One region of the Paenibacillus sp. FSL R10-2796 genome, then DNA from elsewhere that is predicted to be linked to it. Evidence: riboswitches for the same ligand, from Rfam matches in the RefSeq annotation. Region 1 holds a riboswitch; each other region holds the start of a gene.
What was found. A riboswitch is a leader RNA that binds a small molecule or an ion and turns the genes downstream of it on or off. The one in region 1 is predicted to bind cyclic di-GMP.

Region 1 (7,881 bases):
GAGCTTAGCCGTGAAGGAAAAGGCAGAGCAAGGTCCATTGCTAGAACGGGCATCGGATGCTTTAAAAGGAAGCCTGAACGCACTATCTGTTATGTTTCAGTGGATTTTTGTAATTCTTGCAGGTGCATTGCCGATTCTAATCGGTGCGGGCATTATTTTAATCATCGTTTGGTTTGCCCGCAAAAATATCCGTGCACGACGGGAGCAGCAGACCCAGCGGATACGGCAGGAAAATCGGGAACTGAACAAGGCGGTACTCCCTGGACCAGCAGAGCCAAAGGTGACAACCTCAATAAAGGATAAGAAAGCTAACGGGGACGAGAATAAAGAATAAGCTCCTATGAATTAAAAAGCCTCCAATTCATGGTATACCGTGAATTGGAGGCTTTTCTATAAGACAGTACAGTATTTCGCTTTTATCGAAGATTAGGCAGGCTGGAAGAGTACACGATACTCGCCATAGCCCTCTTTCTCCAGATCCTCTTTTGGTATAAAGCGCAGTGCCGCTGAATTAATGCAGTAGCGCAGGCCGTTTTCCCCTGGACCATCGTCGAAGACATGACCTAGATGGGAATCTGCTACTTTGCTGCGCACTTCTGTGCGAACCATCAAATGGCTGAGGTCCGTCTTTTCCTTCACGGCGTAATCGCGAATCGGACGTGTAAAGCTGGGCCAGCCACAACCGGAATCGTATTTATCCTGCGAACTGAATAATGCTTCACCAGATACGATATCTACATAAATGCCTTCTCCGTGGTGATCCCAAAAATCATTTCGGAAAGGTGACTCTGTAGCGCTATTCTGAGTGACTTCATATTGAAGTGGCGTCAGACGTTCTTTTAAGCTTAGTTTGTCTTCTTTATGTGTCCAGTGGGTTTCGATAAAATCCTCTCGGCCGGAACCCTTACGGTAACGTTTGTAGTGACCCGGGTTCTTACGATGGTAGCCCTGATGATATTCTTCGGCAGGATAGAAGGTTGCTGCCGGGAGGATCGGGGTAACAATCGGGCTAGCGAATCGGCCGCTTTCTTGCAAAGCTGCCTTGGAAGCCTCTGCTTGTTGCTTCTGTTCTTCAGAATGGGTGAAGATAGCCGTTCCGTAAGAGGTGCCGCGATCATGGAATTGTCCACCCGCATCGGTTGGGTCAATTTGCTGCCAGAATAACTCAAGCAGCTTGCTATAAGGGAAAATTTCTGGATTGAACGTAATTTGTACGGCTTCAACATGTCCTGTAGTTTCGGAGCATACCTCTTCATAGGTAGGATTCACTGTATGCCCGCCAGTATAGCCGGAGACGACACTAATAATGCCTGGCAATTCCTCGAACGGCGAGACCATGCACCAGAAGCATCCACCTGCAAAGGTTGCTTTTTCCGCCTTGGAATTTATATGGTTAGTCTGATGTTCACTCATTAATATCCCTCCATTCATGTAATGCAATTAAATAGATCACAATCTAATTATAAAGCAAATAACCACAGCCTGCCAGCTTCCGCCAAATAAGCTCTCTGTTACCTAGTGTTTTTTACTTCCTGTGAACTGTAACGAAAGCTTAGTCCGGCTATAATAAGCACAATGGCATAAACAATAATGGCTATAATCGCATTACCTGGGTTCTGGAACAGTTGATCCCCAAGGAAGGCATACAAGGCGATGCCTGGGATTTTTCCAATAGCTGAGGCAGCAAGATAACCCCAGAAGGGCAGTCCGGCTGCTCCGGCATAGATGTTAACTGCTGTCTGCGGGATAATCGGCAAGAGACGTGCTAAGACAATAGAAGCAAAGGGCCGCCGTTCTATGCCTTTTGTGAATTTTTCGAGTAGGGGAATAGAAGTCAGATAAGCTCTCGCTTGATCTTGAAATAAGAATTTCACTACGCCAAAAAGGAATGCGGCAGCAAGGGTTGTAGCTACCCAGCAAATTAAAGCACCTGCCAAACTTCCGTATGCATAACCAAAAAATCCGATGACCGCTTTGTACGGTACAACTGGAAAGAGAGCCAGTAAAGTTGCGATCCCTATAGAGCTGAAAAGATTATGATCCTCTTTCATCCAGCTAAGGATGTCATATCTGTAGATAAACGCAAGGATTGTGCCCGAAACATAAAGAATAATCGAGAACCATTTTCTCATAGCTAATATACCCTTTCTTCCACTCATTCATCTCATCATACGGGATAAAAAGTAAATATTGAAGTGTAGATCATTGTCGGCGGACGCCAAGCAGGTATAATAGCATTTATAGAGAACAAAGAGAGAGATAAATTCTTGAATTATAAAGAGGGGAGTTAGATCATTGATTGTTTCTGCACGCAAAAGAGTCGCCATCATCGGGATTGGAAATATCGCCCGCAAAGTATATTTGCCACTGCTCTCTCAGCATGGACAAGTTGAGGTAGTGGGGGTTCTCAGTCACTCATCCACAACAGTAGAGCAAGCTGTTAAAGCCTACCGTTTTCCTAAAGGTACGACAAATTTGGACGAGCTGTTGTCTTGGGATCTGGATGCAGTATTTGTGCATAGCCCAACGACGACCCATTATGATATAGTAACAAAATGTCTCGAACATGGGATTTCGGTGTATGTAGATAAGCCGCTGTCCTATGATCTGGAAGAATCCAGAAGGATGGCAGAACTGGCAGAAAATAAAGGGCTGCTGCTAGGCGTGGGCTTTAATCGGCGTTTTGCCCCAATGTATGTCACTGCCAAGAGTTGGCTCGAGGAAGCCGGAGGCATTAGCCATTGCCACGCGATTAAACATCGCACGAAGCTGCAGTTAGGCAGCAGCCGTGAGACTGTGCATGACGACTTGATTCATATGCTTGATCTGCTGTTATGGTTATGTGGAGATCAGTATGAGCTGCTTCGCAGTAATCTTCAATCCAATGGAGAGGGGCGACTTGTGCAGGCATCTGGAATGCTGGGTTGGGAGCAAGGCTCAGTGGGGATGTATAGCATGCTTCGTGAGGCGGGTGTTGATTTGGAGAAGCTGGAGCTGCACGGTAATGGACGTTCGGTGGAAGTGGCAGATCTGGACCAAGCCATCCTATATGAAAAAAATGCTTTGCCACGGACCCAGAGCTTTGGAAGCTGGGATACGGTGCTGGATAGAAGAGGTTTTGGTGGAGTGGTAGATCATTTCCTGAACAATATAAATACACCAGAGTTATGCAGTATTGCTGCTTCAGCAGTTCTGCCTAGTCATAGATTGGCAGCTCAGCTTGCTGAATGAGGTCTCTAAGAAAGGAGTAAATTATGGAAGACAACCGTAAATTAGTGGAGGAACAAATCATCGAAAGCTATAAGCGTGAGGAAGAGATGATGATCCTTGTATTCGCCCAGTGGTGCGTGAATCAAGGACTCGACCCGCACAGTTTGTATTTGCAGGCTTATCCACAGCAAGAAGGGAATGAAGCCTTGCGAAAAGCGCTTGCCCTAACGGTTTCAGCGGAGGAAGCAGGGGATATTTCTGATGACACAGTTCTGGGCGTACTCTCCTTATTCGGAAATGATGACTTGGCGCAAATCGTGACAGAAGCGATCTCTAAAAGGGAATCTAGAGCACATACAGGGGATTGACAACGAGGATATAATGATAATGTCAGATGAACTTTTTTTAGTAAACGATGTTCATCAGGGATGAAATGTGTTAATATTATATATACTAACTAATAGTAAGTTTCGCTAGTGAGAGGTGAGAACAATGGAAGAACATCAAATTTCGATGTGTCCCAGATTTGAGACAGCCTTCTCTTTCTTAGGCAAACGTTGGAATGGACTTATTATTCAGACATTGATGAGTGGACCGAAGCGGTTTAAAGATATTTCCGGCCTCATTCCTTCAATGAGCGATAAGATGCTGTCCGAGCGGATGAAGGATTTGGAAGGTGAGGGTATTCTGGTTAGACATGTATACCCGGAAACACCTGTGCGTATTGAATATGAACTAACAGACAAAGGCCGTGCGCTGGAGCCTGTTATGCAGCAGATTCAGTCTTGGGCTGAGAGCTGGGTAGAGTAGAAATCAAAGTCGTGTTGTGGCCCTTTTTCCTGAAGAACGGAGGAGGGCTTTTCAATTTTTAAATAAAAACCTTGCACAGATCGAAAAAATCTGTAATATAATAGAAAAAACGTTGTATGTTCCTTGCATGGAAACGCTTGCAATATTGGTTTTTGCTCAAATCTACTCAGCTGGAGTACAGGCATAGCAAAACTATTAGGAGGCGAGGGAGATGAAGACCACCCTGTTTTCCCGGGAAATAACGTATGGAAAAAAGGATGTTGCTGAGCTGGAGAACGCTTCGATCAAAGTACAGCTCATCTATGACAAGACGTTGTTCATGCTGCATAGCCATCTTCCAGATTCCTTATGGGATGCGTGGATTGGCGTGCCTTACAGCATTATCTCTTCACTCTACAAAGGCAACAATGATAGCGGGACTATTTTTCAAAAATGGATTCAAAGTCCTTCTGGCTGGAAATGTATCGGCTGTGAACGGCATTGCCTGGAGTCGACGGAACCTCTTCAAGAAGTGAATGTGGCGAGTAATCAACGACAATATAAGTTCCATAATGGCATTCGCCAAAGCATGGTGCTACAAGCCCTAATTTGGTCCATGTACGAGAATACCGTATTATTCAAACCCTTTTTAGGGGATGAGCCCTTTTTTGATGAAGATGATTTGCATACGATATCCTCTTATTTCGTGCCAACTTACCTTAATGATCTACGTCTTCTGGAGCAGTCTAAGCCTTGTAAAGAGTACAAAGATCAGAATATACAGATTTATCAGGAATGGATAGCCGCCCCTGACCTTGTCCTCAAATGGAACGGAGGCCTAACAGAAGGCAGATGGATGACTGGTGTTTATATGGATCACTCCCGCTTTGCTGGTTTAGGACCTTATTTGAAGGACGCAAAGGGTAAGCGAACGTATATGCAGGCTTATGTTCAATAGAAGATACAGATTTGGTGTGATCAATTGATGCGCCTCTTCAGAAATTGTCTTAGGTATTTCGTACTAGGATATTATTATGAAGAGGCGTATTTTTTCTATATATTAGTAAATTTGGTTGTTGATAGGGAGGTTATAACAAAGAATTAGATGAAAAACGACAAAGTTCACAGTAATGACTATATCCAGTGATTCAGTTATAGGGTATTATTACCAAGCAGAGAATACATTGTAAGTGGAGTATTGAATCTGTTTTCGATTTCCTTTAATAACCATTTGAATTAAAAAGGCAAACCTGCACGAAAGTCAGGGACGCAAAGCCACGGGCCTTATTCGAACATCTAAGGATGCTAACGAATGGTAGCCGGGCCGCTTCTTCTAGTGGTTTTTTTTTGTGTTTTTTTATGGATAGCATTTGAACTTATTCTTAAATCGGAGGACATTATGACAAAAAGAAAGAGATTAATAAGTAAATTATTATGTTTATTGTTGTTAATTCAGCTGTTTGCTCCTTTTCTTGGTGGGAGTTACATGAAAGTCCTTGCGCAAGGAGAGACAATTAAAATTCAATTTCAACCTATGCAATCGCATACTCCAGAGGGGTTTCTCGCTGATTACGGAGAAGTATTCGGTGTTAAAAACAACTATGCCTACGGTTGGACTACAGATCATACAAATTCCACTGTTACAAGAGCTACTTATGATGACTTGCAGAACAAGTTTAATATGAGTCAGAGCTCGTACGGAAATCCTACTCTCGATACATTGACATTAATGCATCCTGACGGGATGTGGGAGATTCAATTAGACAATGGTATCTATGAAGTAGCTGTAACTGTGGGTGATTCAGTATATGGAAGTAAGAATGCACTGGATGTGGAAGGCACTATATTCTGGGATGGTCTATCGTTAGACCCTGGAGAGCATTCTACATTGAAGAAAAGTGTTACTGTAAGGGATGGAAAGCTAAGCTTGAGTCAGATTAATAGTCCTAATGTAGAAACGGCATTAAATAATATCGAAATTTCTATGGTTAACATGTTCACTCCTACTCTTGCACAACCCCGTATCGCTTTGCCAGCAGAAGAAAATAAGATAGCCGGGAACAAGGTATTGATGTCAGGGACGATGGTCAATGTACATAATGCTCCTCCGTTTATAAAAGTGAAGGGACTCCAAGGGGAGATCTCCAGATATATGAACGAACAGACTGACAATATCAAGCTACGGATACAACAATATGAACAAACTGCTTTCACTGTTAGTGGCAGTGATGTTACTGCGATCCATCAAGCTGTTACTTCAAGCCTACATAGTCCAGCAATTATTAAAGCAGGACATCTCAATTTAGAGAAGAGTGTTACTTTTGGAAGTCCGGACAAGCCGGTTATTTTAATATTAGAGGGTATTAATACCAATCAATTCTTGAACATTACTGTCTACGGAACCTTAATCCTGAAGGGAGGGCTAAATGCCAACGCTGCATTGTCTTTAAATATCTTAAACGGCAGTAGTGATGAGTCAAATGGGAATCTATGGGTGCAAGGTGCTTTTCAATTGAATAATAATCTGGATTTTCATGTAGACAATGAACTTTTCGCAGGTGATTTAACTTATAACAGCGGTACGCTCAATATAGAAGCGAAGAGAGTATTGGTTCCTGGAAGTTTGAATATTAATACTAATGTAATTATGAATATTGAAGACGAGATTTCAATAGGAGTGGTTATATCCAATAATCTTGTAGCTGATTTGAAAGTGAAGAAAGGTGACCTGTTCGTCCGCGACAGCATTAGTGTGAATAATCATTTAAACATTACAACCGGAGGATTGTTTGCGGTAGGTGGTGATCTGATCACAAATCAAAGGCCAAACATTCACACTGGATATGGAACGGAAGGGCACACTCTTTTGAAATATGCCGTTTCGGGGTTGAAAGCTGAGTACTTCAGTGGGAGCGATTTTACTGGTCAGAAGGTGACAAAGTTGGATGAATCCATCTTCTTGTCGGGGCAACCAGTTTTGGGGGTACCTGGTATTGCAGATAAACGATTTTCCGTGAGCTGGACAGGTCAGGTACAACCTAATTATTCGGGAGAGTATACGTTCTTTGTTAATACCAATGGTGGAGTTAAGTTATGGGTAAATGATCAACTTCTTGTTGATCAATGGTCAGCTAGGTATAACTCTGCACAGAGAACAATTCAACTTGAGGCAGGAATGAAATATGATCTCAGAATGGAATATGCCAATGACTTGGGAAATCCTCAAGCCAGTTTGCTCTGGGAAAGTGACAAACAGATTAAAGAAGTAGTCCCTTCCATATCATTGAGACCATTTGCTATTCCCTTACCTGTAGCTAGTGCAGTTGATACAGGTATTACTATACAATGGCCGACTCTTTTTAACGCGGATGGATACGAAGTAGAGTTTGATAACAATATTACCAGTATTGGAACAGAACCGTATTTTTCTGCAGATAGTCTTAATTCAGGAACAGAACATATTTATCGCGTTCGAGCCAACAGTGGTGATCTCAAAGGGGAATGGTCACTGGCAACACCACATTGGACATTGCCAACTGTCCCTCAGGATATAAACCTAACCTCTACCAGTAACTCCATAACCCTTACTTGGTCACCTGTTATCGGTGCAACCAGCTATGAGATTGAGGTTAATAATAGTATTCAAGACATTGGAAATGTTTTGACTTACCTAGAAAATGATCTAAACCCAAATATGCAAAAAACCTTTCGTGTCAGAGCTAAGAATAGCAGTGGCGTAGGAGGATGGAGCAAGATTATTGCCAAGTCTACCACTGTGGGGGTTCCTGCTAATCTGTCGGGTCTTGCAGAGGAAAATGGGATAAAAGTGCAGTGGGACGCAGTGTCAGGAGCAATTACTTATGACCTCGAAGTTGATGGCGT
Region 2 (7,881 bases), 2.9 Mb from region 1:
GCTACACATCCTTTTGCTTCCTCATGGTGGCAATGGCCGTTTATGAAGAGACCGGTCTGGTTCTTTAGCGGCGGTGAAGGTTTGCCGGAAGGTCAGGTCAGCAGTATAGTGACTATGGGGAATCCTCTTATCTGGTGGACGGGTATTTTTGCGATGCTGGCAACGCTGTGGATTACGCTGAAACGTAAAGATAAGAACCTCTACATGATCTGGATCGCCTTCTTCTCGCAATATGTTCCGTGGATGCTTGTCCCAAGAGAAACATTTATTTACCATTATTTTGCTATGGTACCATTTATGATTCTTGGTATTGTATATATAATGAAGTTGCTGGATAGTAAATTCCCTGAGGCCCGTTACGTACAGTATGTCTATGTAGCCGTTGCTTTGCTGCTCTTTATCGCTTTCTACCCGGTACTGTCAGGGATGCAGGTCAGTGGAGATTACGTGAAAGATATGCTGCGTTGGTTCCCAACTTGGGTTTTCTAGGATTTAATAAAAATCTATAAAATAAGTTTATGAATGCAGCGTTATTATGAAGTGTAGATGGATGTAACGCTCCAAAAAGCTTGTAGGAGGAATAAAGGTGAAAGCCAGATATAGTGTGATTGTACCCATGTTCAATGAGGAGCAAGTAATTAGCCATACTTATGAACGTTTGAAAAAAGTAATGGACGAGTGCGGCGATACTTATGAGCTGGTCTTCGTCAATGACGGCAGTCGTGATCGTTCCGCCCAGATGATTCGGGAGATCTGTGAACGAGACGAGCATGTCAAGCTGATTGACTTCTCGCGTAATTTCGGACATCAGGTAGCGATTACAGCTGGCATGGACTATGCCGAAGGTCAAGCGGTTGTTGTTATTGACGCTGATCTTCAGGATCCTCCGGAGGTCATTTTGCAAATGATCGAGAAGTGGAAAGAGGGCTACGACGTTGTATATGCGAAACGCCTGAAGCGCCACGGAGAAACGATGTTCAAAAAGGTCACCGCGAAGCTTTTTTACCGCCTGCTCAGCAGTATGACAAGTGTGGATATTCCTACGGATACAGGCGATTTCCGTCTTATTGACCGTAAGGTATGTGATGTCCTGCGGGGACTTAAAGAAAAGAACCGCTATGTCAGAGGTTTGGTGAGCTGGGTTGGCTTCAAGCAGACTATGGTGGAATATGAACGGGAAGAACGTTTTGCCGGAGAAACCAAATATCCGCTGAAGAAAATGATTCGTTTTGCGTTAGATGGCATCACCTCTTTTTCACATAAGCCGCTTAAGATTGCTACGTATATTGGATTCTTCCTTTCATTCTCTAGCTTTCTCTATTTATTTTTCGTCTTGTTTCAAAAGATATTTTTTACCTCCTGGACGGTTCCGGGCTGGGCTTCCATTGTAGGCGTTAATCTGCTCTTTAACGGTATCGTTCTGATGCTGTTGGGTGTGATTGGGGAGTATATCGGACGGATTTATGACGAGTCTAAAGATAGACCGCTATATATTGTTAGTGAGACTAAAGGCTACCAGAACGAAGAACAACTGGACCGCCGGAAGGACCACAATGATGTCAGATAAGAACTTGCGCGCTGCATTCATACAGTTCCTCAAATTTAATGCCGTAGGTTTGCTCAATACGCTTATTGATTTTGTGATTTTCACATTGTTGAATTCACTAGGGATGGTATACGCATTGGCGCAGGTGATCTCCTATAGTGCAGGCACGGCGAATAGCTTTATTTTGAATAAAAAAGTTACCTTTCGTGATCGCAACCGGGGGAATAAAGAAGGCTTCGACCGCGTACAGCTGGTCAAGTTTATCGTGCTGAATCTGGTAGTGCTCGGAATATCACTGTTGTTAATGCATCTGTTGACAGACAAACTAGGTATTCAAGTCTTGATCTCCAAGGTGCTGGTTACCTTTATCACGGTGATCATCAATTTCTTTGGAAGTCGTAAATGGGTATTTTAAACATTAATTTCAGGCAGAAGGAGTTGCTATGCTTAAAGGCAAGTAGCTGTTTCTGCTTGATTTGTATATAACCATAGAAACAATATACGGAGGTGAATAACATTGCGTAAATTCTCCTATCTACTCATACTGGCTGGGATACTTATCATGTTATATCCGACAGCTAACGAGTGGTACAACGACAGGCAGCAGGAGAAGTTATTAGAAACGGCTGAACTAAGCACTGCCGATAGTACTCCCCAGCCAGATCTGAAGAGCAGGTATGCTGAAGTTACTCAGCTGTTAGCAGAGGAATCGGTTCTGGATGCCCAGGCACAGCCCCAACCCCAAGAGACAGAAAAGCCTGAACCGGAGATTGCAGTCGGTGGCAAAGTAATCGCACTAATTGAAATCGATAAGATTGATTTGAAGCTGCCTGTATTAGAAGGGGCTACAAAAGCTAATATGAAACATGCTGCAGCCCATATGAAAGAAACGGCACCCCTTGGAGAGATCGGGAATGCTGCAATCGCGGCGCATCGGGCTAGAACTACGGGGCGTTTGTTTAACAGATTGAATGAGGTTGTTGTGGGGGATGTTATCACGGTAAAGACTAGTGATCAGGTGTTTAACTATGAGGTATACGATATTTCTGTTGTAGATCCGAGTGATGTCTCCGTTCTTGACGGGAATGACAAGGATAAGATTCTTACTCTGATTACATGTGATCCGCTAGTGAATCCAACGCATCGGCTGATTGTTCATGCCAAATTAACAAAAGGAGAATAGTGAATGACAAGAAAACACAAATACCGGGAGATATTTATAAAATAATGGGTAATCTAGTAAATTAGGTCTTGTTCACAACTATAAATATGATAGTATTATACTATGAAAGCTAAACACGATAACGGCAAACCTTCCGAAAGGTAGGGACGCAAAGCTAAAGGGCCTTTTCCCAAAAGGATGGCAGCCAGCTACCGAATGAAGAGGCTTTTTTTGTTTGTTTCAAATGGATTCTATCAATTATATCTAGTAAAGCTAGAACAGATAGAGCTTATACGATAACGGCAAACCTATCGAAAGGTAGGGACGCAAAGCTAAAGGGCCTTCCCGAAAGGATGGCAGCCAGCTACCGAAAGGAGTTTTATCCGTGAAAAAGGTTTATTTTATGCTGGTGGCGTTGTTCGTCCTAATGACTTCAGTTCCGGTAAGTACAGCTCAAGCTGCAAGTGCAGATGCCAGTTGGTTGATTACATCCAAAGTGGCTCAAGGTGTTATTGGTATTAACTATGATATTCCGAAAGATAAAAGAATCAAACTCATGATCACCAAAGATAACAGCAGCTATACATATAACTTGTATGCTTCTGGACAAGCTGAGGACTTCCCTTTGCAACAAGGAAATGGGACTTATAAGGTTTCTGTTCTGGAGAATACAACCGGCAATAAATACAAAGCGTTATATTCCGAAGTAGTAGACGTAACCATGAGTGACTCGAATTCCGTATATTTGGGCTCCGTACAGAATGTGAAATGGAGTTCTTCTGATAAAGCGATTGTCAAAGCTAAACAATTAGTACAAGGCAAAACAACAGACGAAGAGAAAGTTAAAGCGATCTATAACTATGTAGTTGCGAATGTACAATATGATTACTCTCTTGCTAATAGTGTAACTACTGATTATATTCCAAGCATCGATAAGACATTGACTACTAAAAAAGGGATTTGCTATGATTACGCTTCTCTTTTTGCCGCAATGCTGCGGAGTGTAGATGTTCCTGCTAAGTTGGTAATGGGGAATACAAGCTACGTTACGCAATATCATGCCTGGAACGAAGTGTTGCTTAATGGGAAGTGGGTTACCATTGATACTACAGTGGATGCAGGACTTGCAAAGAGTGATAAGAAAACCGATTTAATTAAAGCCTCAAGCAAATATACTGCGGCAAAATACTATTAAGTTCGTCGCTAGAAACATAACTCTATTAAATAAACAACTAGCTTAATTATTAAGCTAGTTGTTTATTTTTATATTAGGGGTTGCTTTTCTATTAATAGTTGGGGTATTATAGGTAAGCGTTGTTAGACAGCGTACAGGCGATACAGACGAGGCTGATAAAAAGCTTCGAAAAATAAAGCTTGCATTTCTGAAGACAACATGATATATTATAAGAGTTGCTGCTGAGACATTAAACGGCGCCAACAAGAACTTGATCTTTGAAAACTGAACAACGAGTGAGTAGGAAATCACGTAAGTGAAATCCAAAATTAGAGAATTAATTTTCTCGTCAGATGTTTCAAAATGAGCATATCGCTCTTTTCAATACTAATTGGAGAGTTTGATCCTGGCTCAGGACGAACGCTGGCGGCGTGCCTAATACATGCAAGTCGAGCGGAGTTACTTTGAAAGCTTGCTTTCAAAGTAACTTAGCGGCGGACGGGTGAGTAACACGTAGGCAACCTGCCCTTCAGACTGGGATAACTACCGGAAACGGTAGCTAATACCGGATAATTTCTTTTTTCTCCTGAGAGAAGAATGAAAGACGGAGCAATCTGTCACTGAGGGATGGGCCTGCGGCGCATTAGCTAGTTGGTGGGGTAACGGCCCACCAAGGCGACGATGCGTAGCCGACCTGAGAGGGTGAACGGCCACACTGGGACTGAGACACGGCCCAGACTCCTACGGGAGGCAGCAGTAGGGAATCTTCCGCAATGGGCGAAAGCCTGACGGAGCAACGCCGCGTGAGTGATGAAGGTTTTCGGATCGTAAAGCTCTGTTGCCAGGGAAGAACGTCCGGTAGAGTAACTGCTACCGGAGTGACGGTACCTGAGAAGAAAGCCCCGGCTAACTACGTGCCAGCAGCCGCGGTAATACGTAGGGGGCAAGCGTTGTCCGGAATTATTGGGCGTAAAGCGCGCGCAGGCGGCTATTTAAGTCTGGTGTTTAAACCTTGGGCTCAACCTGAGGTCGCACTGGAAACTGGGTGGCTTGAGTACAGAAGAGGAAAGTGGAATTCCACGTGTAGCGGTGAAATGCGTAGATATGTGGAGGAACACCAGTGGCGAAGGCGACTTTCTGGGCTGTAACTGACGCTGAGGCGCGAAAGCGTGGGGAGCAAACAGGATTAGATACCCTGGTAGTCCACGCCGTAAACGATGAGTGCTAGGTGTTAGGGGTTTCGATACCCTTGGTGCCGAAGTTAACACAGTAAGCACTCCGCCTGGGGAGTACGGTCGCAAGACTGAAACTCAAAGGAATTGACGGGGACCCGCACAAGCAGTGGAGTATGTGGTTTAATTCGAAGCAACGCGAAGAACCTTACCAGGTCTTGACATCCCTCTGAATCCACTAGAGATAGTGGCGGCCTTCGGGACAGAGGAGACAGGTGGTGCATGGTTGTCGTCAGCTCGTGTCGTGAGATGTTGGGTTAAGTCCCGCAACGAGCGCAACCCTTAACTTTAGTTGCCAGCAAGTAATGTTGGGCACTCTAGAGTGACTGCCGGTGACAAACCGGAGGAAGGTGGGGATGACGTCAAATCATCATGCCCCTTATGACCTGGGCTACACACGTACTACAATGGCCGGTACAACGGGAAGCGAAGCCGCGAGGTGGAGCCAATCCCATCAAAGCCGGTCTCAGTTCGGATTGCAGGCTGCAACTCGCCTGCATGAAGTCGGAATTGCTAGTAATCGCGGATCAGCATGCCGCGGTGAATACGTTCCCGGGTCTTGTACACACCGCCCGTCACACCACGAGAGTTTACAACACCCGAAGTCGGTGGGGTAACCCGCAAGGGAGCCAGCCGCCGAAGGTGGGGTAGATGATTGGGGTGAAGTCGTAACAAGGTAGCCGTATCGGAAGGTGCGGCTGGATCACCTCCTTTCTATGGAGAATCGTTCTCTGCAATGAGGACATTCAAATCGGAAGCTCAGCTTCCAAAACTCAGGTTTAGGCCTGTTACTCACTCGTTGCTCAGTTTTGAGAGTTTAAGCTCTCAAGTAAGACTTGATCCTTGAAAACTGGATACCGAAACGAATTTGCGTTTTAGAACATCTTTTAGCAACTTGTGCAAACAAGTAAATGTTATTAGTGAGATGATTCCAAAGAGAATGTCATCGTATGATATTTTCCTGCGGAAGAATCAAGGTTAAGCTAATAAGAGCACACGGAGGATGCCTAGGCGCCAGGAGCCGACGAAGGACGTGGCGAACAACGAAACTGCCTCGGGGAGCTGTAAGCAAGCTTTGATCCGGGGGTGTCCGAATGGGGAAACCCAGCTGTGGTAATTCGCAGTTACTCATACCTGAATACATAGGGTGTGTAGAGGCAGACCAGGGGAACTGAAACATCTAAGTACCCTGAGGAAGAGAAAACAATAGTGATTCCGTCAGTAGCGGCGAGCGAACGCGGAACAGCCTAAACCTAAGAGCTTGCTCTTAGGGGTTGTGGGACGTCTCACATGGAGTTACAAAGGAATATGGTAGGTGAAGAGGTCTGGAAAGGCCCGCGATAGAGGTAAAAGCCCTGTAGCCTAAACTGTATTCTCTCCGAGACGGATCCCGAGTAGTGCGGGGCACGTGAAACCCCGTATGAATCCAGCAGGACCATCTGCTAAGGCTAAATACTACCTGGCGACCGATAGTGAAACAGTACCGTGAGGGAAAGGTGAAAAGCACCCCGGAAGGGGAGTGAAATAGAACCTGAAACCGTGTGCTTACAAAAAGTCAGAGCCCTATTAATGGGTGATGGCGTGCCTTTTGTAGAATGAACCGGCGAGTTACGTTTAACATGCAAGGTTAAGCCGAGAAGGTGGAGCCGCAGCGAAAGCGAGTCTGAATAGGGCGAATTAGTATGTGGACGTAGACCCGAAACCGTGTGATCTACCCCTGTCCAGGGTGAAGGTGCGGTAACACGCACTGGAGGCCCGAACCCACGTACGTTGAAAAGTGCGGGGATGAGGTGGGGGTAGCGGAGAAATTCCAATCGAACTCGGAGATAGCTGGTTCTCCCCGAAATAGCTTTAGGGCTAGCCTCGGTATAAGAGTAGTGGAGGTAGAGCACTGATTGGGTGCGGGGTCCGCAAGGATTACCAAGCTCAGTCAAACTCCGAATGCCATATACTTATTGCCGGGAGTCAGACAGTGAGTGCTAAGATCCATTGTCAAAAGGGAAACAGCCCAGACCATCAGCTAAGGTCCCCAAGTGTGTGTTAAGTGGGAAAGGATGTGGAGTTGCACAGACAACCAGGATGTTGGCTTAGAAGCAGCCACCATTGAAAGAGTGCGTAATAGCTCACTGGTCGAGTGACTCTGCGCCGAAAATGTAACGGGGCTAAACACACCACCGAAGCTATGGCTAGATACGTATGTATCTGGGGTAGGGGAGCGTTGTGTAGGGGTTGAAGGTGTACTGAAAAGAGCGCTGGACACTACACAAGTGAGAATGCCGGTATGAGTAACGAAAAGATCAGTGAGAATCTGATCCGCCGAAAGCCCAAGGTTTCCTGAGGAAGGCTCGTCCGCTCAGGGTAAGTCGGGACCTAAGGCGAGGCCGAAAGGCGTAGTCGAAGGACAACAGTTTGAAATTACTGTACCACCGTAATCCGCTATGAGCGATGGGGTGACGCAGGAGGGTAGTGACGCGGACTGATGGATGTCCGTCTAAGCAGTGAGGCTGATGTGTAGGCAAATCCGCACATCATTAAGGCTGGGCTGTGATGGGGAGCGAAAATTATAGTAGCGAAGGTCATGATCTCACACTGCCAAGAAAAGCCTCTAGCCAGGAGAAGGTGCCCGTACCGCAAACCGACACAGGTAGGCGAGAAGAGAATTCTAAGGCGCGCGGAAGAACTCTCGTTAAGGAACTCGGCAAAATGACCCCGTAACTTCGGGAGAAGGGGTGCCCCGGTAGTGTGAATAGCACGAGGGGGCCGCAGT
Region 3 (7,881 bases), 2.7 Mb from region 1:
AGAATGGCTGTGCGTCCCGCAGCACGATTAGATTGGAGTAAGTAACCCCTTAGTTTAAGTCCATCTGCAGATACGATCTCAATATTCTCGAAGCTCTGGCGAGAGACCCAATCCTTCCCCTCCCCCCAAGAAGCTCCGGCAACCGGAGGATCAGCCTTCAGATTAGGATTATTACTTAGAAATACCTTTGGCGCTCGTTTAATAGCAATACCATAGAAGAAAAATCCCACATAGATTAGAATCCCTATGATGATTACAGCGCTAATAATGAACCATATCAATTCGCCTTCGCCATCCCCTCTACATTTCTTTTCCAACAAGAGTATACCATCTACTTAGAATGCACCAAACTATCGAAATCATGACATACAAATAGAGCCGCCATCGGAACACTCCCGAAAGCGACTCTATGTGCTCTACCCTTTATTATTTATTCTTTTTGGAGAACTTGGTTCTCATTAATAATCCGATAAGTGCAAAACCTAAACCTGCTACGTAGTAAGGTGCAGGACTTGATTCACCCGTTTTTGGCAATTCCTTCACAGGTGGCTTACCTAATGGGATCGTATCGTCCACTACGATGATTTCATCAGGTGTTGGTGTTGGCGTTGGTGTCACTGCCGGTACCGGACCTAATGGGATCTCATCATCATCAACAAGTACTTCTGTGCTATTCGACGGTGTTGGTACTGGCGATGGTGTCGGCGAAGCTACAGGCCCAAGCGGCACGGGATCTTCTGCAAGAACTATAGTGCCAATTACGGATGATGGCGTTGGTGTCGGGAACACCGAAGTCTCTGGTGTCGACGTTGGTGTTACCTCTGGTGTTACCGTTGGTGTTGGTGTTACCTCTGGTGTTACCGTTGGTGTTGGTGTTACCTCTGGCGTTACCATCGGTGTTGGTGTTGCTTCAGGCGTCGGCGTTGGTGTTGCTTCAGGCGTTACCGTCGGTGTTGGTGTTGCTTCAGGCGTCGGCGTTGGTGTCGGTGTTGGTGTCGGCGTCACTGTCGGCGTTGGTGTCGGTGTTGGTGTCGGCGTTGGTGTCACTGTCGGTGTTGGTGTCGATGTCGGCGTCACTGTCGGCGTTGGTGTCACTGTTGGCGTTGGTGTTGGTGTCACTGTCGGCGTTGGTGTCGGTGTTGGCGTCACTGTCGGCGTTGGTGTCGGTGTTGGTGTCGGTGTTGGCGTCACTGTCGGCGTTGGTGTCGGTGTTGGCTTCACTGTCGGCGTTGGTGTCGGTGTTGGTGTCGGTGTTGGCTTCACTGTCGGCGTTGGTGTCGGTGTTGGCGTCACTGTCGGCGTTGGCGTTGGTGTCACTGTCGGCGTCGGCGTTGGTGTCACTGTCGGCGTCGGCGTTGGTGTCACTGTCGGCGTTGGTGTTGGTGTCACTGTCGGCGTTGGTGTCGGTGTTGGTGTCGGTGTTGGTGTCACTGTCGGCGTTGGTGTCGGTGTTGGCGTCACTGTCGGCGTTGGTGTCACTGTTGGCGTTGGCGTCGGTGTCACTGTCGGCGTTGGCGTCGGCGTTGGCGTCGGTGTCACTGTCGGCGTTGGTGTTGGTGTTGGTGTCACTGTCGGCGTCGGACATGGTGTTGGCGTCGGTGTCGGCGTTGGTGTCACTGTCGGTGTTGGTGTCGGTGTCACTGTCGGTGTTGGTGTCGGTGTCACTGTCGGCGTTGGCGTTGGTGTCACTGTTGGTGTCGGCGTCACTGTCGGCGTTGGCGTTGGTGTCACTGTCGGTGTTGGTGTCGGCGTCACTGTCGGCGTTGGCGTTGGTGTCACTGTCGGTGTTGGTGTCGGCGTCACTGTCGGCGTTGGCGTTGGTGTCACTGTCGGTGTTGGTGTCGGCGTCACTGTCGGCGTTGGCGTTGGTGTCACTGTTGGTGTCGGCGTCACTGTCGGCGTTGGTGTCGGCGTTGGTCCAGGTTCATCACCATCGTATGGATAGTGGTGAAATTCACCACCAGTACCTTTGAGTGAAGCCGCCACTAAAGTACCGTTAATCTGACCATTAATAAAATCAACATGAGCATAGGGGGCAAGTATGCTTCCCATTACACCTATGCCTGCCATATCAAGATACGCAGCTTGGCTAAAGTTAAGCAAAATTTTCTTGCTGTTCAACACGTTATTAGGTAGAAATCCGAAGTTTTTCATTTTTACGTTAGAACCATCAATATTAATAATTGCAGTAGATCCTGAAGGAACATTTATTGTAATTCCATAGGTATTAGAGACGTTATCTCCTGAAACATTAAAAACATTGACCGCAGGATCTGTACCTGTCAGGGTAAGGCTGCCATATTGGTACACTGTTGTTCCATTCGCCGGCAATGCTGCAAGTTCTGCTGATTTGTCCTTCAAAGACTGACCTACGGCTGAAAAGTCAATCGTACTCCCCTGTCTTTTTGTACCACCCTTGAGGAGCGTTACATTCCCTGAAAAATCTCCCCCGTGCACGATATTCCCATAAACAGTACCTCCGTTGAAAGTAAGATTCCCTCCAACAACAAGTGTGTCAGTCAGGGAAACCTCTGCAGCGGTCAACCTATCTCCAACACTATAGTTGGTTAAGTTAACGTTACCTCCAGCAGCAAACCTTCCTTCCGTATCCGAAACTGTTGTTATATCCCCTAGAATAAACACGTTGTAGACCGCTGCAATTCCCAATGTAGAAGAACTGCTAGCTCCAGCAACTCCAGCTCCCAATGAGGAAAGCCCACTACCTACCGTCAAAATCCCAGCTAATACAAGCGAGAGTAACGGTTTTATTCTTCTTTTCAAATGGCACACCTCCTAAAACTATGATTTATATTAATCAGAATAATTACCAGAAACTCTAAAGGACCTAACAACAAAAAAGACCGCCAAAAAGAAGTGAAATTCCCTTCTCATGGCAGTCGGACGGTCATTGTGCCTTTAAGACACTTTAGACTCCTGGACTTTGCGTCCCGCCCTTTCAGACGGTTTGCTATTATCATGACTATATATATGTATTACACTGCAAGTCCAGAACTGGTAGCTGAAGCATTCTATCCAATAACAGTCTATGACTTTTAATACTTTTGAATTAATAACAGTTTAGCTCCCGACACCCACAATTGTCAATCAATTCCTTTCGATAATTCCCCGCATTAGTACCACACAAAAAAAGCGCCTAAAGGCGCTTCGCATAAGGTTTTTCATTAAATTTTAAAGTAACTGTATATAGCCCAATATGGATATCCATAAGGGAACACTCAGAATTAAACCAAAAAACAATCCACGCTGGAGGCTGCCCTCTTTTTCCATCATAATTCTCCTTTATTTGCGTTCGATACATTAATTTTTATTATTACAATTTTTAATATAATTTATTCTTCGTTATTTAGTTGTGAATTTAATCACATTGGATAAGCTGTTTAGAAATACCATTGATTATTTTTGGAATATCGGGGTAGAATACGAATATACGTTCCTATTAGAGGTGATGAGATTCATGCATAGAGCAGAAAGCAGGGACAACATGCTGGTGAAATCTTATTTATTGCTTCCGATGATTTTATCAGCTTTCGAACGGGACTCCGCCATTTTATCTACACACTTACGAACACCCGCCCCTTATCTGGAGGTGCTTGGAACAGCTGCTGCAGTAGCTACAACAGATCTAAGGGATGTTCGTGCAGAAATGAGAAGACGGGGAATCAAGGTGTATGAGCAAAACAGACTTAATACTGGAATTGAAGCCAAGTATATATGTCGTGGCTATCATGAACGAATGCTGCTGTTGAATGACATTGTTGCGGCTCAGGCTGCCATCCATATGCGCAGATACCTAGGGCTGGATATTTCATCTTTTAAGAGTTACGAAGAACAGTACCAGATTAAGTAAAGCTGTATAGAAGCCGCTGCGCTCTCTCCCCCCAATCAATTAGTGAACAAAAAAATAGGCCTTACCATGGGAGTTGGCAAGACCTGAGAGAGATATACCACAAAACACTGGGGGGTGTTTGGTGTCTCTAATATATACCTCGAACCTGAAAAAAAGCTGATAGGCACATAAAAATTACATTAAAAATATTGTTCGCCGTTCAGAAGTGATTAGAGTGCTCCCACAAGCTTAGCCGACCTTTAGCTGGAATTGGATGGCTTAATGGATGAACCCCTTCAAGCTTCCAGGCAAACCGTCCTTCACTATAGTCGCCAAAATCATATTCGTTCCCATTGATCCATTCCCTTAAATCCACCTCTGGAGTAACCACATAACATCCCGCGAGCTGACCTGTAGCAATAATAGCTCCTGTCGGCAAATTATTCGCTGTATAGCCATGTTTCGCCAATACTGATTTGTACGGTTCCTGTTCACAAATCTTTTTGTCAATCCTCACTCCGGCATGGATGCCTAACTCGCCGCGGTAGGCTGTTCTCCATGAACGAGTTTCAAACTCTTTTTCACCAAGAGCAATTAAGGTCGCCCAAGGCTGCCGTATTGTTATACACCGCATGATATTTATCCCCTTTGTTTATGTTGGACGTTTGTCACGGATGCCACGGATCTCGATCTCGCGTTGTGTAATCTTGCTCACCTTGACCTGATAAATAATCCCAACCGTTTGGTCGATACTCATTTCCATCATTGATCGCCTCTAAAATAAGAACATTTATTTTTATTATATACAAACAAAAGTTCTTATAAAAATATCAATACTACAGACATTCACCTGTAACTCCCCAGAATCAATAAAGGTCGTCATAATGGAAGGGCTGCTGTTTATTCTTATATTGGTAATGTACTAAATGCTATGCCTGTGCAACCGATTTTAAATTAATGTCGTAACCACTGGAGGGGAAGGTCCATGATTCAAAAACCACGTACTACTATTAAATGGACTCTTATTTTTGTTTTTTTGTTATTAGTCACCGCCTGTAGTAAGAATGATGAAGTTTTGAAAGGAATTGTACACACAATAGATGTAGAAAATAAAAGAATTTTAGTAATTTCTGAATTAAAAGAAGAAGACTTGAACAAGGAATATAAGGAGATTCTCGAATCTAATGAGTACTCTCAAGCCATTTGGGTAAATAAAGTTGCACCTTCTAAATATAAAAAAGGCGATGAGATTAAAGTGTTTTTTGAAGTAAGTGATGATTCATTCCCTGCACAAGTTACCGCCAAAAAAATCACCAAAATCAAGAATTGAGCAAAAAGAATAGAATCTACTATAAAGAAGCGGCGTCTCCAAAAGGGGCGGCGCTTCTTTATAGTAGATTTAAGGAGAAATCCATATTTATAAATTTACTCTGTGCAAAAAAAGTGACCCCACCACTTCCGGCAGGGTCTAGATCTATTTTATAAGGGGGTTATGTGATTACTATAATCCTCTTAGCTTAAATAAGTATGAAGCCCGTCTAAAGATTTGCTGAATTATTATTATTTTTATCGAAACCGATCAAATATAGTAACGTATCAATCTTAATTTCCAAATTACTACATATACAAAATGGAGGTGTGTATAAAGATGAAAATATTCAGTCTATTGCTTGTAGCATTGTCTTCCATTGGAGTAGTTGCCACATTCGGATTTTCAACATTCAGCTTAATCACAGGAATTATAGGAGGGCTTATTGCAACATTTGCAATTTCAGGCTACTTGCAGTCTGTCAGACGTGATTACCCCAATGAGAGCTATGCGAACAAACATGTTAAGTATCAGTCGAACTATAATACTTGGTAAGCAAAAACCCACCTAAACTGGTGGGGTTTTTCATATTCCCAAACACTTGTAAAATCACTTTGTGATATTAATGGTAGAAGAAACAAACGAGGGATAACGGCTAGCTGTAGAAGTGCTTTCACCGAAAATTCATTCCTTAGTTCATAGATTACTTGAGCTTTGTCTTGTTTGGTGACTTCCCCTTGTTTTGAACCTCTAGTTCAATCTATGCAGGATATGATGTATAGCCCTTTTTAAAAGCTTCTTTCCCATGATGTTCATATTGACTAATCCAATTACTGTATGACAATTAAATAGAAGAGAGCTGCTAAAACAAACCGGTATAGAGCAAACCACTCCAATCGAAGTCTCTTAATCAGTTTGATGAACGTCACTACTGCAATCATTGCCACAAGAAAGGATGTCGCAAAGCCAATTAACATTAGAAGCAAATCGTCAGAACTCAGCAAATCACGACTATCGTACAAATCCAACAAGCTTGCACCAAACATAACAGGCACAGAAATAAGGAATGTAAAATCTGCAGCGGCTTTTTGGCTAGTGCCAAGCAACAGGCCACCTGAAATCGTCGAACCTGATCTCGAAAATCCCGGCCATAACGCCAAGCATTGGAACAGACCAATTCCGAAAGCCTGTTTATAATTAATCCCATCGATAGTACCAGCGGTTTCAGTCCGCCTATTCCGCGCTGCAATGATCATCAACACGCCACCAACAACTAGACCGATCAAAACAGGGGTTGGGCCAAATAATTGGCTTTTTATTGTGTCCTTGAAGAGAAGATATAGGATTAATGCTGGTAACATAGCCAAAATCATATGAATGACATTTAATCCTTTGCTTTTGGAAAAATCCATTCTAATCATATTAACCCCAATCTCCAAATACCTTTTCCAATAAAGAATTAAAACTGCCATCACTGCACCCAACTGAATAACAATTTTAAAAGTTATTGCAGCATCTCCCTCAAAGCTAAGCAAATCGCCTGCTAGAATAAGATGTCCAGTAGATGATACTGGTAAAAATTCAGTTAAGCCCTCTATTATGCCAAGTATTATTGCTTTAATTACATCAGTCATTAGTGCATTGTCCCCTTTCGGAAATAAAATCATTTAATTTCCAGTATAAGGGAGACACGTAAACTTCCCCATCGATTAACCTAACAATATTCAATTCAGAATGACATAATTGTCACATTGCTCATTATTCCAGTCTTAAGTAACTCCTTTATTAAACTATCCTTTCCCGTTAGCATAACAACAGTATCAAACATTAAATTCAACCTGTATCAATAAAAAATCCGTTAACCTTCTGAACTTGCTGCCCGTTATTTTGGATAATCAAGTTCAGAGCATACAGCAGATATGAATACCGAAACGTAACTTCCATTTGATCATTCTGCAGCCGCGTGCGTGGAGCCTCAATGACCATCATGATTCACACAGAACCGCCACCCCGACCAAGAATAGGGGGTCCTTTTTTTGGCAAAACACAAAATATTAAGTATAATGTTATTGTCGAAACGCTAAGGCGTCTGTACAGGATGGCTACCTGGCACTGATGATGGCAGGCCAAGCGCTTTATAAAGTTTTCTTTATGTGTATTTATACTTTAGGAGCGTGGTTATCTATGAAAATTAATATTACCGCACATTTTAACATTGATATTACTTTATCTCTTCATCTGTTAGCCGTAGCCAGTCTTGCTTATGAACTCAGTTCACTGACGAGCTCGTGAAATTCGAGCGAAAAGTATCTGTACTAAGACACCTTGTGGTGTCTTTTTTTATTTTTATAGTAATTACCATCTAACCGATCTGCCCCCGCAAGAGAAAAGCAGCTTATGCTGCTCCTCCTCCACCATTCTTCATTCTGATTGCTGTCAGCTTGCGCCACACCTTCCGTCTGCTCGACAGTGACCACTAGTCATACCGTTTTCATTAGCGATTTCGCGCCATGTCTTATCTTCCTTGATACGTTTCTCCAGAAGAACAGGGAACGGCATTGGCTGTCCATCATATTCGACTTCAGGAAAGATTAGGCCATTCATCAATAAATATCACCCTGGGTACTTATTCACATGTTCTCCCCAACTTGCAGGAAGCAGTGCCCCGATGTATCTGAGATTCTATTCTAGGAACCCGAAAAGAAGTGGAGAAAATTGACGAGAC
Region 4 (7,881 bases), 2.6 Mb from region 1:
AGTTTGAAGTTTGAAGTTAGTAGTGTGTAGTTTGATGTTTGATGTTTGATGTTAGTAGGTGCATGTGCATGCGCTAAGTTAGTTGTATTATGTGCAATTAAAGTTCACCAATAGCTGTATATAGGCCCTTTAGTTGTATTTGATGCAGCTATTATTGGTTAAATTAGTGGAAATAGACGTTTTTACGGATTTTAGTTGTAGAGAATGCAATTAGAGAAGAGGCTATGAGCGGATCAGAAATAAATAAGTGTATAAAATACAGTTAAATCGTATGCAGGGAAGGCTGAAATTGGATCCAGATATAAAAAAAGGTATCCCCAAAGCGAGAGCTGTAGGGATACCTTCTTAATATTCTTATATCTTCGAAAATTCGAAGAGCGTTAGCCTTCTAGCAGTAGTGCTTCCGGATCTTCCAGCAATTCCTTCACTTTGACCAGGAAGCTTACCGCTTCAGAGCCGTCAACGATCCGGTGATCATAGGAAAGGGCGATGTACATCATTGGACGGTTTACGGTTCTTTCTTCGTCCAGCGCGATCGGACGCAGTTGGATCTTATGCATCCCTAGAATACCCACCTGTGGTGTATTCAGAATCGGTGTCGATAACAAGGAGCCGAATACGCCACCGTTGGTGATGGTGAATGTTCCGCCTTGCAGCTCGGAGAGGCTGAGCGTATTGGCACGTGCTTTGGAAGCGAGCTCGCCAATCTGGCGCTCGATTTCCGGGAAGCTGAGCCGATCCGCATCACGGACTACGGGAACTACAAGTCCTTCTTTCGCTGCAACAGCAATACCGATGTCGTAGAATTTCTTAACGACCAGATCTTCACCGTCGATTTCGGCGTTCAGCAGTGGATAGGTTTTAAGCGCACCGATCACGGCTTTGGTGAAGAAGGACATGAAGCCTAGTCCAACTTCATGTTTTTCTTTAAATGCATCCTTGCGGCGCTTGCGGATGTCGAGGATCGCTGTCATGTCCACCTCGTTGAAGGTGGTAAGCATGGCCGCGGTCTGCTGCGCTTCGACCAAGCGGCTGGCAATCGTGAGCCGTCTGCGTGACATGCGCTTGCGCTCCACGTTTTTGCCCTCGTCCGGCGTGGCTTTGCCCGCTGCCGGCTTCGCTGGTTCCGGCTTGCCTTGCGGCGCCGGAGCTACCGGTGCAGCGGCCTGCGGCGCTGCTGCACCATGACCGGACACATCGGCCTGACCAATCCGGCCGATAGGATCACGGGCGCTAACCTCGCCGAGGTCGATGCCGCGCTCCCGTGCCAGCTTGCGTGCGCCCGGCGATGCCAATGCAGCATGGCTGTCGCCACCTGCTGCAGGCACTTCGGGCGCAGCTACAGGCGCGGCGGCTGCTACTGCGTTGCCGCCTGCCGGAGCCGCTTTAGGCGCTTCGGCTTCGCTTTCAGCGGCCCGCGGCGTACTGCCGCTTGCGGCTCCAATGATGCCGATGGCTTCGCCAACGGCTACGTTCTCGCCCGCTTGACGCAGGATGGTGGAGATGACACCCTCCACCTCTGCACTAATTTCCAGATTGACTTTATCCGTTTCCAGCTCAGCGAGCACATCGCCTTGACCTACCGTGTCGCCTTCTTTAACCAGCCATTTGTAGATGGTTCCTTCGGATATGGATTCTCCCAGATCGGGTACTAAGATTTCTGACACAGGCCGTTTCCTCCCCAAACATAATGGTTTACGCTATTGTGATACCGTCCTCTTAAGAGGACGGTACAGCCGCTTGTACGTTCGAATTTGATTTTAGGGCTTCTGTTACAATTCTACGTTGTTCGAAGCTATGCACATCTGCATAACCACTGGCCGGGCTGGAACGTTCCGGACGGCCGATATATCTTACGCCGGCATTTTTCGGTGCGATGGCGCGTAACCGAGGCTCACTATAGCTCCAGCCGCCCATATTTTTCGGCTCTTCTTGCACCCAGACAATTTCCTGAAGGGAGCTAAAGGAGTTTAAATGTTCGCTTAGCTCCTGTTCCGGGAACGGATAAAGCTGCTCTAGGCGAAGAACATGCAGCCATGACCAATCCTTATCCGGTGCTGCCTCCAGTTCTGTTTGGATGTCGATAGCGACTTTACCGCTGCAGACTACGAGCCGTTTAACTTCACTTGGTTTCTGGCCAAGCAAAGATTCAGCTAATACAGGCTTGAATTGTCCTGAAGCCAGCTCGGTTCCGGCAGAAGTGCTGCGCGTATTCCGAATGAGACTTTTCGGCGTCATAATGACTAGCGGTCTAGCATCTTCCTGCCCGCATAACGCTGCTTGGCGCCGCAGCAGATGGAAATATTGCGAAGCGGTAGTCAGGTTAGCGACCGTCCAGTTCTCCTCAGCGGATAGCTGCAAGAACCGTTCCAGCCTACCGCTAGAGTGCTCAGGTCCCTGTCCTTCGTAGCCATGCGGCAGCATGATGACGAGATTGCTGCGCTGTGTCCATTTGGCGCGTCCAGCGGCAATGAACTGGTCAAAAATAACCTGACCCGCATTGGCGAAATCACCATACTGTGCTTCCCAGATTACGAAGGTTTCCGGTGCAAACACATTATAACCATATTCAAAGCCTAATACTGATGCCTCTGACAATGGACTGTTGTATACGCCAAAGGAGGCACGGGAATCGCTTAGCTGATGCAGAGGAGAGAATAAATCTCCTGTTTTACTGTCGTGCAGCACCAGATGGCGATGTGCGAAGGTTCCGCGCTGGGCATCTTGACCGCTCAGTCGGATGGGCGTTCCATTTTTCAGAATGGTAGCGAAGGCTAATGTTTCAGCCAGTGCCCAGTCGACCTTTTCACCCTCATTCAGTGCATCTTTACGACGTTGTAAAATGCGCTCCAGCTTCGGATAAACCTGGAATCCAGCAGGAACCGTCAACAGTTCACGATTGATCTCCTGCAGGCTGGAGATGGATACCGCTGTAGTGTTTGCCGCTGCGCGGTCCGTTTGTAGAGGAATGAAGGCTTTGGGTTCTTTTTTCTTATGATTGCCTTCCTTCATAGTATCGTACGCACGCTGCAATACGCTTTCTGCTTCAGCATTCATCCTTTGTACGTCTTCGGCGGTAAGAACCTTTTCGTTTTTCAGTCTCTCTGCATAGACCTTGTAGACGGTTGGATGATTGCGAACCTTACCGTAGACAATAGGTTGTGTGGTTTCAGGATCATCCATTTCGTTGTGACCATGACGGCGGTAGCCGATGAGATCAATTACGAAATCTTTTTTGAATTGATGGCGGTATGCGCTAGCTAAACGTACAGCTGCTACGCAGGCTTCTGGGTCATCAGCGTTGACATGGACTATTGGGATTTCATACCCTTTGGCGATGTCACTCGCATAATGCGTAGAACGGGAATCTTCACTTTCAGTCGTAAAACCAATTCGGTTATTAACAATGATATGGATCGTCCCACCATTTTGATAACCTTGAAGTTTGCCGATATTAAGCGTTTCTGCAACAATTCCTTCACCTGGAAAAGCAGCATCGCCATGCATCAGCACCGCCATAGCTTTACTGGTATCAATCTTCGGCAGTCCTGCAGTGCTCCGATCTTCTTGTGCGGCACGAGTGAAACCTTCCACAACAGGATTGACGAATTCCAAGTGACTTGGGTTATTCGCTAGTGTTATTCTTGTGCGTACGGTTTCTCCTTCACGGACAGCACGGTCTGCACCGAGATGGTATTTCACATCACCTGTCCAACCATAGTTAATGCCTGTGGAGCCTTCGGAAGGGAAAAGCTCCTTGTTCGGAGAATGATGAAACTCTGAAAATATGATATCATAAGGTTTGCCCAAAATATGTGCAAGAACGTTGAGGCGGCCGCGATGCGCCATGCCCATCAAAATATGCTCCGCACCGTCATGTGCAGCAGCACGTACGATTTCATCTAACATCGGCACAAGAGCATCATTGCCTTCAAGACTGAAACGCTTCTGACCTACAAAAGTCTTGTGGAGGAAGGTTTCAAATTGCTCTACCTGAATCAGGCGGTTCAGGAGCTCTTTGCGTTCTGTATTATTTAGGGGTGCTGGTGAGCTGGTGGATTCTGCCTGCCTATTTAGCCATTGCAGTTCTTTTTCTTCATGCACATGCCCGAATTCATAGGCGATAGTCTTGGTGTATGCCTGACGCATACGTTGCACGGCATCCCATCCGGTATGCACATCATTCGGCGCATTTTCCCATATAAGCGTGGCAGGCAGTGCGATCAGGTCTTCGCGGGTCAGCCCATAGGTTTCAAGCTCAAGATATTTTGCCATGGGATTCTGATCGCGTACCAGCGGATCAATTTCAGCGGCCATATGGCCATATATACGAATATTGGCGATTAGCTTGGAAGCTCTTACTGCTTTTCTAAGCCATTCGGTGTCTCCCGAGATGCGCGGCTGAGGAGCCGGTTCGCTATCCGGAGTTAGGGGAGGAGGTCCCGAATTTGTAAAAAGCTCGCGATAATTATTTTCTACGGTGGAGGGATCTTTCACAAACTGTTCATATCTTTCTTGAATGTAGCCTAAATTGGGTCCGTAATACTTACTCCAAATGGATTCGTTATAGGGCTCTTTGGCTGCCATGAATACATCCTCCTTAACGGATGAACTCCATACGTGACATTTTGTGTCAACGCTTACTGGAGCTGTGATGATTGCGGTTTCATTTCTCATCTTATTGTGCTACTTTCGGCCACTGTAATCAATTCATTCTTTCGTCCAATACGTTCGCAAAATGGTATGGGTTAGCTTGTTCTAATGAAAAGAAGGGTGTTTCTTCTCATTACCCATTCTAAAGGCCTATTAAAATGATTCTATTATCCTTATTTTTAACTATTAGGTCAGTAAATATTTATTTTGCTAGTACAATTTATTTTATGTAACGGACGAGTATCGTGATAATCGGACAAGATCTTTGAAAAAAAATCTTTTATTTTTCGTTTTTAAAATAGAAAGTAACCAGGAATCGACACACTTTTCCGCTTTCTTTTTGTATAATGTTATTGCAGATAGTAATTTTATAGTTTTTTAAGTAGATCCTTTCGTGAAAAGGGTCCAGTAAAAGGTAAACTTGCCGAAAGGCAGGGGCACAAAGTCGCGGGTCTAAGGTAGAGATACTATGACAGCCGGATTGCCTGGGGACGTAAAATCTTAGGGGGAGATTTTTTGGAAAAGTCCAACCAGGGTAGCAACAGAGAACAGCAGTTTATTGATCTGGATCAAGAGTGGGTACATTTATTATTAGCAGCTAAGAAGGCTGGCATTAAGGCAGATGAAATCCGCCAGTTCTTTCATGAGAAAACTGTGCAGATCGTGCAGTAATACATTAGAGGGGTTACATATCGAAAAAGGGCACAGCGGTTCTTCGCTGTGTCCTTTTTCGGTATGATTTAGTAGAAGAGAGGATCGTACCAGATTAGTAGGAAGTATTAATCCTTTTGATCGAGCTTCCATTTCTGATAGTCCAGAAATTCTTTGAATTCGCGTTTGCTAATGCCTGAGTCCATAGCTTCCTGCACCAATCGGAACCATTCCGAATCTAAATGTGATTCCTCTGCATCATTGGGTTCTCCATAGAGTAGGGCATGAATGGATACCTGAAGCGCGTCAGCGATTTTTTCGATAAACTGGATGGATGGATTGGATTGGATGTTTCTCTCCACGTTGCTAAGATACGACTTAGCCACATCTGCTCTGTCCGCAAGCTCAGATAGGGAGAAACCCTTGTCTAGGCGGAGCTGCTGGATACGTTGGCCCATATTCTGTGGCACTATGCTGACGCCCCTCCGTAATTTTTGTTATTAGTATAGCAAATATCAATAAATCGGACAAAGTTTATTGTAAAGAGAAGAGCAGCAATCTGCTTATCCGTGGCCGGATTCAGGATCTGCTGCTCTTCGAGTATTTTATTAAATTACTTTATTGATCTTAGTAGTCTTTTTTCGCACCTTGTTTAGCTACGAAATCCCAAGTCAGTGTTAAGCTATCGCCTTGGAAAATATTTTGATCTTGGTTATTTTCCACAAATTCGAATTGGACGGAGAAGCTGTCGTTGGTACCGGCTTTAATACCGGATGCTTCGGTAAAGAGTTGATCCCAACCTGTATTTTTTACGAGATCCGGATGCTGACTTTTTAAAGCAGCAAGTGTAGTCTCATAAACTACATTTTCAGGAGAGACGATAGGTACTCCTTTATCATTATTTCTAAGGAATTTAACTTTAATGAACTCGGCTAAATCCAGGTAGTTATCTCCTTTAGCATCCGTGATTTGAGTCGATGTATTCAGAATAATAGATCCGATATCGAGCGAACCATCGTTTTTCAATTTGAAGGATTTAGTTACCGTATCACCTGGTTTCAGGTTAGGAATATTAACGATGACAGAAGGGTCGGAGTTCAGATCGAGCGTGCCCGCTGCGAATGTAGCTGTGCTTTGCGCAGTGTCGCTAAAGTATGCGAAGGTTCCTCCGCCGATTAATGATAAACCCAGTGCTGCAGATGCTACGCCAAGACCCAATGTTTTCTTGATACCCATAATAAAATTCCTCCTCAAATTTGTGTTTGAATTTTTTATAAAATTTATATATTGTATCTTCCGGTTCGTAAGCGGAAGTGGACAATCAACTTAGGGCTGTGTTTCTGTTGGGGGCGGCGACGCTGGCAGTAGGGCAGCATTTTTCTTTTCTAATGCAGCTACAGCCTTCCAAGAGGTATACAGAGCATAGAGCAGAAGCATCAAGCCAGGCACGATCATGAGGACTACACTTCCAGCTTTGGAAACCGCGAAATTCATAGCGTAACCGACATAGGGTACAGTGACCCCGGTATACTGAGCTACAACATTCACAGAACTGGTAGGGTTCATGTCGGGCGCGTCGTTGTTATCGCCTTTAGTGCGATAAACAGCTTCACCAGTAGCGTTATTGACGGTCGCTTCTACAATCCGGTGAGTAATGAGCAGATTATCTTCATTCCTAAAGGTGATGACATCGCCTGGTTTGAAACGATTCATATCCCCTCCGGGTTTTAATGCGACAATTGAGCCTGTCTGAATTCCTGGTTCCATCGATCCTGAGAGTACGGTTTTGATCTCATATCCGAAGAAAGCAGGTTCACCGCCGGAGGCCTTGGATAACACTACGGCTGCCACCAGCAGAATAAAGATCACAAGCATTAAGCTCGATAGGGTATTATTGATAATTTTTTTAATTCGCATCTTATTCTCCACCTTTCTCAGGTTGAGGGTCCGAAGGAGCTTGGGTTGCTACCGGCGGGGTAGTCGTACTGTCTTCCGCCTTTGGCGTCTCTTGTGGAGCCTCTTGCTGAGGGACATCTTTTGGAATTGTGAGCTCTTCGTCAATTTCCGGCTTTACCGGGTCAGTGGCTGGGGCTTCAGGTTGTTCTTTATTTGGGGCTTCCGGAGCAGTTTCGCCTGATGTTGGAGGGGTTGCCTCAGCTTTCGCTTTATCCTCGGCTTCTTGTTGCTTTTTCTCCTCAGCCAAACGTTCTTCTTCTTTTTTCGCTTCTTCTTCTTTCTTTGCTTGCTCTTCTTCTAGCCGAGCTTTTTCAAGCTCTTCTAGTTTTTGCTCGCGAGTCTGACTGATCAATTGGAGTTTATCTTGAAGGGTAGTGATACCTGAGGTTGCCGATTCTTTATGGTTAGTCAATTCGGTATTTAGAGCTTCATAAGATGAGGTGAGGTCGCTAGAGATCACGCCGTCTGGTTGAGTGAAGGTAATCAGGAATGGCAGTGGCTGTGGGAACTCTCCTTCGCGTAATTCAAGTTGTCCATAAACATCACTGGTAACTACCGAAGCGAATGGAAGACCGACATCGTGTATGGAGGTTAGGTAACTAATAACTCCATTTAAGGAAG

Region 2: linked by a shared signal. The riboswitch ahead of NST58_RS03670 (transglutaminase-like domain-containing protein) and the one ahead of NST58_RS23325 (PA14 domain-containing protein) in region 1 are both predicted to bind cyclic di-GMP.
Region 3: linked by a shared signal. The riboswitch ahead of NST58_RS02895 (choice-of-anchor A family protein) and the one ahead of NST58_RS23325 (PA14 domain-containing protein) in region 1 are both predicted to bind cyclic di-GMP.
Region 4: linked by a shared signal. The riboswitch ahead of NST58_RS02365 (anti-repressor SinI family protein) and the one ahead of NST58_RS23325 (PA14 domain-containing protein) in region 1 are both predicted to bind cyclic di-GMP.

What each region holds. Positions count from the first base shown of each region.
Region 1 is NZ_CP150178.1:5,156,595-5,164,475, reverse strand. Features, by position in the region: gene NST58_RS23360 (DUF4349 domain-containing protein) at 1-334, shown strand, start outside; gene msrA (peptide-methionine (S)-S-oxide reductase MsrA) at 427-1,413, opposite strand; gene NST58_RS23350 (VTT domain-containing protein) at 1,512-2,132, opposite strand; gene NST58_RS23345 (Gfo/Idh/MocA family oxidoreductase) at 2,296-3,231, shown strand; gene NST58_RS23340 (hypothetical protein) at 3,255-3,578, shown strand; gene NST58_RS23335 (helix-turn-helix domain-containing protein) at 3,703-4,020, shown strand; gene NST58_RS23330 (hypothetical protein) at 4,232-4,957, shown strand; cyclic di-GMP riboswitch class I at 5,233-5,331, shown strand; gene NST58_RS23325 (PA14 domain-containing protein) at 5,486-7,881, shown strand, end outside.
Region 2 is NZ_CP150178.1:790,755-798,635, forward strand. Features, by position in the region: gene NST58_RS03650 (phospholipid carrier-dependent glycosyltransferase) at 1-489, shown strand, start outside; gene NST58_RS03655 (glycosyltransferase family 2 protein) at 587-1,567, shown strand; gene NST58_RS03660 (GtrA family protein) at 1,554-1,961, shown strand; gene NST58_RS03665 (class D sortase) at 2,064-2,729, shown strand; cyclic di-GMP riboswitch class I at 2,843-2,925, shown strand; cyclic di-GMP riboswitch class I at 3,000-3,080, shown strand; gene NST58_RS03670 (transglutaminase-like domain-containing protein) at 3,094-3,903, shown strand; rRNA gene NST58_RS03675 (16S ribosomal RNA) at 4,271-5,828, shown strand; rRNA gene NST58_RS03680 (23S ribosomal RNA) at 6,091-7,881, shown strand, end outside.
Region 3 is NZ_CP150178.1:609,301-617,181, reverse strand. Features, by position in the region: gene NST58_RS02900 (alpha/beta hydrolase) at 1-320, opposite strand, end outside; gene NST58_RS02895 (choice-of-anchor A family protein) at 427-2,781, opposite strand; cyclic di-GMP riboswitch class I at 2,890-2,980, opposite strand; gene NST58_RS02890 (hypothetical protein) at 3,476-3,868, shown strand; gene NST58_RS02885 (ASCH domain-containing protein) at 4,068-4,481, opposite strand; gene NST58_RS02880 (DUF3221 domain-containing protein) at 4,833-5,177, shown strand; gene NST58_RS02875 (hypothetical protein) at 5,496-5,711, shown strand; gene NST58_RS02870 (undecaprenyl-diphosphate phosphatase) at 5,987-6,790, opposite strand; gene NST58_RS02865 (hypothetical protein) at 6,990-7,145, opposite strand; gene NST58_RS02860 (hypothetical protein) at 7,593-7,760, opposite strand.
Region 4 is NZ_CP150178.1:490,070-497,950, forward strand. Features, by position in the region: gene odhB (2-oxoglutarate dehydrogenase complex dihydrolipoyllysine-residue succinyltransferase) at 381-1,667, opposite strand; gene NST58_RS02360 (2-oxoglutarate dehydrogenase E1 component) at 1,720-4,587, opposite strand; cyclic di-GMP riboswitch class I at 5,058-5,142, shown strand; gene NST58_RS02365 (anti-repressor SinI family protein) at 5,170-5,325, shown strand; gene NST58_RS02370 (helix-turn-helix domain-containing protein) at 5,433-5,762, opposite strand; gene NST58_RS02375 (TasA family protein) at 5,932-6,540, opposite strand; gene NST58_RS02380 (signal peptidase I) at 6,631-7,221, opposite strand; gene NST58_RS02385 (hypothetical protein) at 7,223-7,881, opposite strand, start outside.